3 regions of the Nocardia sp. NPDC059229 genome follow, and region 1 is predicted to be linked to each of the others. Evidence: riboswitches for the same ligand, from Rfam matches in the RefSeq annotation. Region 1 holds a riboswitch; each other region holds the start of a gene.
The links. Region 1 has a riboswitch for S-adenosylmethionine ahead of ACFXHE_RS28950 (amino acid ABC transporter permease). Riboswitches for the same ligand answer to the same signal wherever they lie in the genome.

Region 1 (3,267 bases):
GTGTCCTGGGCTTCGGCGTCGCCGGCCTGGCATCGGCTCCGCTGGCCGCTCTGTTCGGCGCGGGCCCGCTCATCGGCTGCCTCGTCGGCGCTTCGACCATCGGCTTCCTGGGCACCATCGCCGGTCAGCTGTTCATCACCGCGCCGGTCGCCATCGCCGCCGCGATCCAGTACTTCACCACCATCAACCAGCCGCACATCACCGCTCCGGCTCCGGCCAAGTAAGAGCGCGGTTCTATAGGAGCGAGGGGCTCTATAGGCATCAGCTGATACCTCATCGGGACAGCCCGCTCGGCCGTATGGCCGGGCGGGTTTCCCATTTCAACTGTTCATCGCGTCAGCACCCCGGATCCATATCTCGTTCGGGTCGGCCCGTTTCGATCATTCGGTCCACACCTGCGGGCTGTCTGATGAGGAAACAAAGGGAAATGCGCTTCAAGAATTTCGCCGCGACCGCGGCGCTGGTGATCGCCGCCATGGGCGTCACCGCCGGCACCGTCAATGCGGCCCCGGCTGCCGACAATGGCGTGATCGATTACGCGGCAACGACTTCCGACACCAACACCATCATCCACACCGATGGTGGCTCGATGGTGGTCGAGGACGGCACTTTCAAGATCAAGGCCGCCAATGGCACCGTGCTGGCCGGCCTGCCGCTGAACTTCCGGGTCGACGACTTCGAGTTCCCGATCGCCGCGGAGATCGCGGATCACACCGCGACCCTGACCCCGCAGTACGACACGAATCACGCGGTCTACAAGCCGATCAACCTGCCCTACGAGGACCAGGCTCCGTGGAAGTCGGACTACGACCGTGAGCAGGCCGCCTTCAACCGCCTGAAGGACACCATCTCCACCGGCGCCACCATCGGCACGCTGGTCGGCGGTCTCGGCGGCGCGGCCGTCGGCTGCATCGCCGGTATCGGTGTGGGTCTGGTCGCCACCGGCGCCCTGGCCACCCTGTTCGGCCTCGGCCCGCTCGGCGGCTGCGTTCTGGGCGCGGCCACCGTCGGCTTCCTGGGCACCATCGCCGGTCAGCTGTTCGTGACCGCACCGATCGCCATCGCCGCCGCCTACAACTACTTCGTCACCATCAACCAGCCGCACATCGAGGCGCCGAAGTAACCATCGCAAGCATCCCCGACCCCCGTCCGGCGCCGGCCGGGCGGGGGTTTCGCATTGTCCCGCAACGGGACCGCCGCCGCCGACTTGCAATCGAGGTGAACGCAATCCTGTCGTGGCGCGTACGGCGGTGCTGAAGTGGGGCAATGGGCGAGCTGACCTCGATTCACAGCGCGGCTGCCGCGCTCACTCCGGTCGACGGGACCGATCTGCGGCGGACATTTTCGCACTTTCCCAGCGGGGTGGTGGCCGTGTGCGCACGGATCGGCGGGACACCGTACGGCCTGGTGGCGAGCACCTTCGTGCCGGTCTCCCTGGACCCGCCGCTGGTGTCGATCTGCATTCAGTATTCGTCGGAGACCTGGCCGCGGCTGGAGCAGGCGAGCCGTTTGGGTCTGAGCCTGCTCAGCAGCGAGCAGGAGCCGGCGGCGCGCGGGCTGAGCTCGCGGCGGGGAGACCGCTTCCGCAATGTCGACCTGCACCCCGGGAACGGGAACGCGGCGTTCGTCGCCGGGGCCACGGCATGGCTGGAAACCTCGGTGCACGAACAGGTTCCGGCCGGTGATCACGCGGTGGTATTGCTGCGGGTGCACCGGCTCGGCACGCACCCCGATTCCGAGCCGCTGGTCTTCCACCGCAGCGGTTTCCGCGCCCTCTACGACCCGGCCCCCGAGCGCGACGAGGCCGCGGGCTGATTTCCCCGTTTCCACCGGAATTCCGGAAAACGACTGTCATGCAATTGAATTCACGTTGATCGGGACCGGCGACATACGCCGTCGGAATTCGTAGTGTCGTCTACACCATCCAGAGCGATCGAGAGACCCGGCTCGCAGACATCGCAGCAACCCCCGCGCACGTGGTGCGGGTGCTTCCGCCGGGACCGATGGAGGACGAATCCATGAGTACGCTGGCGGCGCCCACGCAGACGGAGCCCGAAGCCGAACACCACGACGGGGATCTACCGGTCGTCCGCGCCCGGCACCCGTGGCGCTGGGTCACCGCGGCGATCGCGCTGGTGCTGGTCGCGCAGTTCGCACATGGGCTGATCACCAATCCGGGCTGGGACTGGGAAACCTTCGCGCAGTATGTCACCGCGAAGTCGGTGTTGTCGGCGCTGAAGGTGACGCTGGAGCTGACCTTCTGGGGCACGCTGCTGGGATTCTTCCTCGGTGTCTGGCTGGCGGTGGGCCGGCTGTCGAAGAACCCGGTGCTGCAGGCGATCTCGTGGACCTATGTCTGGGCCTTCCGGTCGATCCCGCTGATCGTGCAGTTGCTGTTCTGGTTCAATCTGGCCTACCTGTACAAGACGCTGTCGCTGGGCATTCCGTTCGGGCCGGAGTTCGCGCGATTCCAGACCAATGGCGTGATCAGCGGATTCACCGCGGCCGTCATCGGTTTGGCGCTGCATCAGGCCGCGTATTCGGCGGAGATCATCCGGGCCGGGATCATCTCGGTCGACGAGGGCCAGTGGGAGGCGGCCCGGTCGCTGGGCCTGCCGTGGCGGCGGCAGTTCTTCACGATCGTGGCGCCCCAGGCGATGCGCGGAATTCTGCCGAATGCCGCCAACGAGGTGATCAGCCTTTTCAAGGGCACCTCGATCGTGTCGACCATGGCGATTGCCGAGCTGTTCTATCAGGTGCAGGTCATCTACGGCCGCAATGGCCGGGTGGTGCCGCTGCTCATGGTGGCCACGGTCTGGTACATCCTGCTGACCACCGTGCTGAGCGTCATTCAGTTCTCTATCGAGCGGCACTTCTCGAAGGGCCGTCGTTCGAAGGCCGGTGATCGGCGATGACCGAGTTCGCGATCGAATTGCGCGGCATCCGAAAGTCCTTCGGCCGCAATGAAGTGCTCTCGGGCATCGACTTGGCGGTGCGCCCCGGCGAGGTGACGGTGATCCTGGGCCCGTCGGGTTCGGGCAAGTCGACGCTGCTGCGCACGATCAACCACCTCGAGCAGGTGGACGGTGGCACCGTGCGGGTCGGCGGCGAGCTGGTCGGCTACCGGCGCAAGGGCGGCAAGCTGCACGAGCTGCACGAACGCGAGATTCTGCGGCAGCGGGCGCGCATCGGATTCGTGTTCCAGAACTTCAATCTCTTTCCGCACCTGACGGTTCGGGAGAATGTGGCGCTCGCGCCGGTGGCCGC
Region 2 (3,267 bases), on a different contig from region 1:
ACAGGTAGCCGACCGCGCGGTACACGGCCTGGATGTCCCAGTCCTTGAATTCGCCGGTGCCCTTGCAGTTTCCGGTGCCGTCGAGCTGGGTGCGCTCGGTGCGCAGGCCCACGACCTTGCCGTCCGCGCCGAGGATCTCCGACGGGTTCTCGAAGAAGTGCAGGAACAGCTTGTGCGGGCGGTCGCCGACATCGCGGATGGCCCACTGCTCCAACGTATTGCAGATCATGTCGACCTGCTTGGAGTGGCGGCGCGCGGCCTCGGAGCCCTCGTCGTAGTCGATGTCCTCGGGGTCGACGATGACCTCGATGGTCGGGGAGTGGTCGAGTTCGCGCAGTTCGAGCGGGGTGAACTTGGCCTGGGCGGGTCCGCGGCGGCCGAAGACGTGGACCTCGAGGGCCTTGTTGTCCTGCAGGCCCTCGTAGACGTTCGGCGGGATCTCGGTGGGCAGCAGTTCGTCGCCGGTCTTGGCGAGCACGCGGGCCACGTCGAGGGCGACGTTGCCGACACCGAGGACGGCGACCTTCTCCGCGTCCAGCGGCCAGGTACGCGGCACGTCCGGGTGGCCGTCGTACCAGGACACGAAGTCGGCGGCGCCGTAGGAGCCGTCGAGGTCGATCCCCGGCACCTCGAGGGCGCGGTCGGCGTTGGCGCCGGTGGAGAAGATGACCGCGTCGTAGAACTGCCGCAGGTCCTCGAGGTTGATGTCGACGCCGTAGTCGATATTGCCGAGCAGTCGGACCTGCGGTTTGTCGAGGACCTTGTGCAGGGCGGTGATGATGCCCTTGATGCGCGGGTGGTCGGGCGCGACGCCGTAGCGGATGAGGCCGAAGGGCGCGGGCATGCGCTCGTAGAGGTCGATGCTCACCTCGGCATCGGACTTCATCAAGGCATCGGCGGCGTAAATACCGGCCGGGCCTGCGCCCACGATCGCAATGCGTAGCGGGCGGGTCGCTGCACTCTGTTCGGTCATTCTTCCGCGCACCCTTTGGGTCGAAACTAACTTGTCGTCAAAACTCAGCCGTCGTTCTTAGCTTAGGCTAAGTTGACGTCCTGGCTTCGGTGACCGCCGTTGGCCCCCGACGCTGCAGCGTTGCTGCGTAGTCTTGCTATTCCCGCGCCTGGGGCGGAAATTCTGCTGATTCTATCGATGGCGCACGGGGCCCTTCACGCGCAGGGCCGTGAACTGTGGGAATGCCGAGGCCCGAACCGTGGCAATGCCGTGCCGGGCGGACGGCGGCGACCAGGCATGATCTACCCATGAGCGACGCCGAGGAGACAGCCGGGGAGACATCGGTTCCGATCGATCAGAACGAGGCCCGCAGCATGTGGCCGTTCCTGGTGGCGGCGAGCGTCATCGCGGTCGTGATCCTGGGCATCGTGATCGCGACGCTGGTCTCGCCGGTTGAGAAGAATGTCACAGATTCCGATCGGCTCGCGGTGGCCGCAGGCAACTTCATCAAGTCCCGTAGCGAGACCGGCAAGTACGATCCGACCCTGTCCTGCAAGGGATTCGACGAGAACGCCTCGCCGCTCGAGGTCGCGGCCGCGACCGGGGGGACCATCACGTTCGACAAGCTGGCCGACCCGGCCGTCGACGGCGAGAAGGCCACGGCGCAGGTCACTTTCACGGTCTCCGGCGCCCAAACCACCTCGACCTGGCACTTCACCCGGGAGAATTCCCGCTGGTTGGTCTGCAATTCCTGACAACGGCCGAAGTCGCGGCCGGGGTTTGACAGTGGGGCCGTTTTTTCGGCAATCTCAACCCAGGTCATGAGTACCAGCGTCAAGCCCCGGCTGGCTGGTCGGCAACCCTCCTCCGCGGTGGGGTGCTCCGGGTGACGACCTGGCCACGCATCGGACAGCGGTGCGGCAAGTGCGGATTCACAGGAGGTACAAGTGAGCTACGCGGGTGACATCACGCCGAAGCAGGCGTGGGAACTGTTGCGCGACAACCCCGATGCGGTGCTGGTGGATGTGCGCACCGAAGCCGAGTGGCGGTTCGTCGGGGTGCCCGACACCAGCGGCATCGGCCGGCCGACCGCGCTGATCGAGTGGGTGGACGTCTCCGGCACGCCCAATACCCGTTTCACCGATCAGCTGAAGCAGGCGCTCGGCGATCGCGGCCAGGACTCGGCCGCGCCGGTCATCTTCATCTGCCGCTCCGGCCAGCGCTCCATCGGCGCGGCGACCGCCGCCACCACCCTCGGCATCGCCCCGTCCTTCAATGTGGTCGACGGCTTCGAGGGTGCGCTCGACGGTCAGGGGCATCGCGGCGGCACGGGCTGGCGGGCCGACGGCCTGCCCTGGCGTCAGTCATGAGTTTCGTGTCCGGACGGATCGCAGGGAGGCAGTCATGATCACCGGTGGTTCCTTCGACAAACCGCTCCCCGAGGGCGTCGGCCCCGCCACGCAGGCCGTGCGCGGCGGCACCCGGCGCTCGGGCTTCGACGAGACCTCCGAGGCGCTGTTCCTCAATTCGGGTTTCGTCTACGAGAGCGCCGAGGCGGCCGAGGCGTCCTTCACCGGCGATATCGAGCACTTCGTCTACTCCCGCTACGGCAACCCGACGGTCGCCATGTTCGAGGAGCGGCTGCGCCTGATCGACGGCGCGGAGGCCTGTTTCGCGACGGCCTCCGGCATGTCGGCGGTGTTCACCGCGCTGGGCGCGCTGCTCGCCGCGGGTGACCGGCTGGTGGCGGCGCGCAGCCTGTTCGGCTCCTGCTTCGTGGTGGCCAACGAGATCCTGCCGCGCTGGGGCGTGGAGACCGTCTTCGTCGACGGCGAGGATCTGGACCAGTGGGAGCAGGCGCTGTCGGTGCCGACCCAGGCCGTCTTCTTCGAGACCCCTTCCAACCCCATGCAGACCCTCACCGATGTCCGCGCGGTCTCCGATCTCGCGCACGCGGCGGGCGCGAAGGTGGTGCTGGACAACGTCTTCGCCACCCCGCTGCTGCAGCGCGGCTTCGACCTGGGTGCCGACATCACCGTGTACTCGGGCACCAAGCACATCGACGGGCAGGGCCGCGTCCTCGGCGGCGCGATCCTCGGACCGCAGGACTACATCGACGGCCCGGTGAAGAGCCTGATGCGCCACACCGGTCCGGCGCTGAGCCCCTTCAATGCGTGGACCCTGCTCAAGGGTCTGGAGACCATGCCGCTGCGCCTGCGCCAGTCGGTGGACTCCGCGCTGAAGATCGCCGGGTTCCTGGAGACCCATCCCGCCGTGGCGTGGGTGAAGTATCCGTTCCTGTCCTCGCACCCGCA
Region 3 (3,267 bases), on a different contig from region 1:
CCGAGCACGAAACCGCCGATGACCGCGCCCGGAATCGACCCCAGCCCGCCGATGGTGGCGGCCACGAATCCGGTCATGCCGACGATGCCGCCGCTGGTCGGCGAGATGTTCGAGTTGTAGAGGCCGACGAAGATGCCCGCCAGCCCGCCCAGTCCGGAGGCGATGGCGAAGGCCAGCGACTGCACCCGGCCCACGCCGATGCCCATCTGCGCGGCGGCGTCCGGGTCCTGCGCGGTGGCGCGAATGGCCAAACCGTGGCGGCTGTACCGCAGGAAGGCCCACAGTCCCGCCATCACCGTGAGGGTGAGGGCGAACATGACCACATCGGAGGTGCCGAACCGCACCCCGCCGACCCGGAAGTTGTTGGTGGGCAAGACCTGTGGGAAGGGCCGGGTGTCGGGTCCGAATACCAGGGCGACCACGTTCTCGATGATCAGCCCGACCGCCACCGTCGCCAGCAGGGCGGCAATGGCAGGGGCCCGCCGCAGCGGCCGCACCGCCAGGATGTCGATGGCAACGCCGACCAGCGCCGTCGCCGCCACCACCACGCCCAGCGCGGCCCACCAGGGCACGCCGTGCTGGGCGATCAGCCACCAGCCCAGCACCGAACCGAACGCGAAGATCGAGCCGTGCGCGAAGTTGATGACATTGCTGACCCCGAAGATGAGGGTGATGCCCACGGCGATGAGCGCGTACGCATTGCCGTGCACCAGACCCGCGATGAGCGTGTCGAACATCTATTTGGCGCTTCCGACCGGGACGAATTTGCCGCTGCGCAGTTCCAGCTCGATCGGCTTCACGCCGCTGGGCCGCCGCGTCTGCTGGTCGAAGGCGAAGGTGCCCAGGCCGATTCCGTCGAAGTCCTTGATCTCGCGCAGGCCCTTCAGCACGCCCTCGCGGGTGGCGCCGCCGGTCTTCGCGGCCTTCACCAGCACGTTCAGCGCGTCGTAGGCGTAGACGTTGAAATCGCCCGGGTCCGTATCGAACTTGGCCCGGAACTTGGTGACGAAGCTCTGGATCTTGGGGCTCGGATCCGACGGAGTGAAGACGCCGTTCACGATGTCGCCCTCGGCCGCCGCACCCGCCAGATCGATGAACTGCGGGGTGTTCTGGCCGGCGAACAGCTGGCCGGTGAACCCGACATCACGCAGCTGCTTGACCACCAGCGCGCCGTCCGGGCCGTAGCCGAGGTGCACGAAGGCGTCCGGGTTGGCGTCGCGGCCCTTGATCAGCACCGGCCGGAAGTCCTGCGAATCCGGCAGGATGGCCGAGGAGTAGGCGATCTCGATGCCCTTCTCCTTGGCGAACTGCTCGAAGAATTTGAAAGCCTGCTTGCCCCAGTCGGTTTCGAGGTAGACGACGGAGACCTTCTTCGCCTTGGACCGCACCCACTCGGCATTGCGCTCCATGTACACGTCCAGCGTGATGGAGGGGCTCCAGGAGTAGTCGCCGCCCTTGGTGAAATCCACCGAGGAGTTGGTGAACCCGTACTGCACCAGCTTGCCGCGGTTGTACACCGGCGAGGCCGCGATGGAGGCGGGCGAGGAGAAGTCGCCGAGCTCGGCGATGATGGACTTGTCGCCCACGAACTTGGTGGCGATCGGCACCGTCTGCTTCGGATCCGACTGCGAATCCTCCCATTTCAGCGCGACCTTCTTGCCGTCGATCCCGCCCGCCGCATTGATCTCGTCCAGGGCCAGGTCGAAGCCCTGCTGCCAGAGCCGCCCGTACTCGGCCGACCCGCCCGTCTTCGGGCCCGACACCCCGAAGTACACGGTGTCCGACTTGCTGTCCGACGACTCGTTCCCGCACGCCGACAGCAGCCCCGCCACCGCGGTCACCGCCGCCACACCCACCAACACCCGGAATCCACGCGACCCGGACCAGTTCCTGCTCATTGCTACCTCTGCACTCGTGCACCGACACCGCGCCGGGGCATGGGGACTCGACCGCGACCGCCGAAGGCGTACGGTGCGGGAAAGAGAATCGCCCGCATGGAATTCGGGCGCTGGGCCTCAGCCGTTGGCCGGGCGGCATCCAGACATGGACCTGTGCTCCTTCGACTAGCGCTTGCGGGGTCCGCGTGGACGCCGCCTGGTCGTCACCCGGGGCACCCCACCGCCGTGCGAGGGTTGCCGATCAGCGAGCCGGGGCTCGAACATGCTGATACTCGTGACCGTGGGCAGAACGGTAGCCGCGGCCACCCCGCGCCGACACCATTCGAATCACCCTGATGCCAACGACCCGTCCACACCGACGAGAGGAAAGCCCTTGCCACCCCTGCAAATTGCCGTCTGCGGCCCCAGCACCTGCACCGACACCGAGTCCACGGCCGCCCGCGAGGTGGGCCGGCTGCTCGCCGCGGCGGGTGCGACCGTGCTGTGCGGCGGCGGTTCGGGCGTGATGGCCGCCGTCGCCGAAGGCGCTTCCGGCGCAGGCGGACTCGTCCTCGGCATCCGTCCCGACACGGATCGTGACGCGGTCTGCCCGGGCCTGACCGCGGCGATCTATACGAATATGGGTGAGGCCCGCAATGCGATCCTGGTGGCCTCGGCCGACGCGATCATCGTCATCGGCGGCTCGTGGGGCACCCTGTCCGAGCTGGCATTGGCGAACCACCGCGGTATTCCGGTCGTATCACTGCGCGGCTGGCAGGTACACGATGCCGACGGCCACGCGGTCGACGCCTCGATCCCCGCCCTCGACCCCTCGCACGCCGTGGCCCTCGCGCTCGCCCCGCCGATCTATCCGTGAACGCCCGCACCGCGCGCGGCCGGTGCGCCGAGAACGGTTGCTAGTCAGCCGGTTGCGCGGCGAGGTGGGCGGCCAGCCAGCGCGGGAACTCGGTCAGATCGCCGAGCACCACATCCGCGCCCGCGGCCGACAGCTCCTCGGCCGCATAGGGCCCGGTGGTCACCGCCACCGACACCGCGTCGGCCACCTTGGCCGCCCGCACATCGCCGAGATGATCCCCCACATAGATCGAGGCCCCGCGCTCCCGCAGCACCTCGCCCTTCTCCTCCGCCCAGGCCCCGCCGACCAATTCGTCGACCGCCAGCCCGAGATGATCGAGATGCAACTGTGCGTGCGGCCCGTTCTTCGCCGTGATCACCAGCACCCGCCCACCGGCCCGATGCACCGCCGCCAGCGCGTCGACCACCCCCGGCAGATGCTCCGCCGCGTGCACCGCCAGATCCGGATACAACTCCCGGTACATCGCGACGATCCCCGGCACCTCGTGCTCCGGAAACCACTGCGCCGCCTCGT

Region 2: it holds a riboswitch for S-adenosylmethionine, as region 1 does, so the genes downstream of both, ACFXHE_RS33320 (rhodanese-like domain-containing protein) here and ACFXHE_RS28950 (amino acid ABC transporter permease) in region 1, are expected to answer to the same signal.
Region 3: it holds a riboswitch for S-adenosylmethionine, as region 1 does, so the genes downstream of both, ACFXHE_RS43185 (ABC transporter substrate-binding protein) here and ACFXHE_RS28950 (amino acid ABC transporter permease) in region 1, are expected to answer to the same signal.

The regions. Positions count from the first base shown of each region.
Region 1 is NZ_JBHZAK010000014.1:125,116-128,382, forward strand. It holds gene ACFXHE_RS28935 (hypothetical protein) at 1-224, shown strand, start outside; gene ACFXHE_RS28940 (hypothetical protein) at 428-1,123, shown strand; gene ACFXHE_RS28945 (flavin reductase family protein) at 1,267-1,815, shown strand; SAM riboswitch class I at 1,918-2,010, shown strand; gene ACFXHE_RS28950 (amino acid ABC transporter permease) at 2,019-2,915, shown strand; gene ACFXHE_RS28955 (amino acid ABC transporter ATP-binding protein) at 2,912-3,267, shown strand, end outside.
Region 2 is NZ_JBHZAK010000018.1:86,747-90,013, reverse strand. It holds gene ACFXHE_RS33330 (FAD-dependent oxidoreductase) at 1-973, opposite strand, end outside; gene ACFXHE_RS33325 (hypothetical protein) at 1,261-1,707, shown strand; SAM riboswitch class IV at 1,770-1,885, shown strand; gene ACFXHE_RS33320 (rhodanese-like domain-containing protein) at 1,900-2,322, shown strand; gene ACFXHE_RS33315 (O-succinylhomoserine sulfhydrylase) at 2,357-3,267, shown strand, end outside.
Region 3 is NZ_JBHZAK010000047.1:5,827-9,093, reverse strand. It holds gene ACFXHE_RS43190 (ABC transporter permease) at 1-737, opposite strand, end outside; gene ACFXHE_RS43185 (ABC transporter substrate-binding protein) at 738-1,898, opposite strand; SAM riboswitch class IV at 2,062-2,178, opposite strand; gene ACFXHE_RS43180 (TIGR00725 family protein) at 2,272-2,754, shown strand; gene ACFXHE_RS43175 (HAD family hydrolase) at 2,795-3,267, opposite strand, start outside.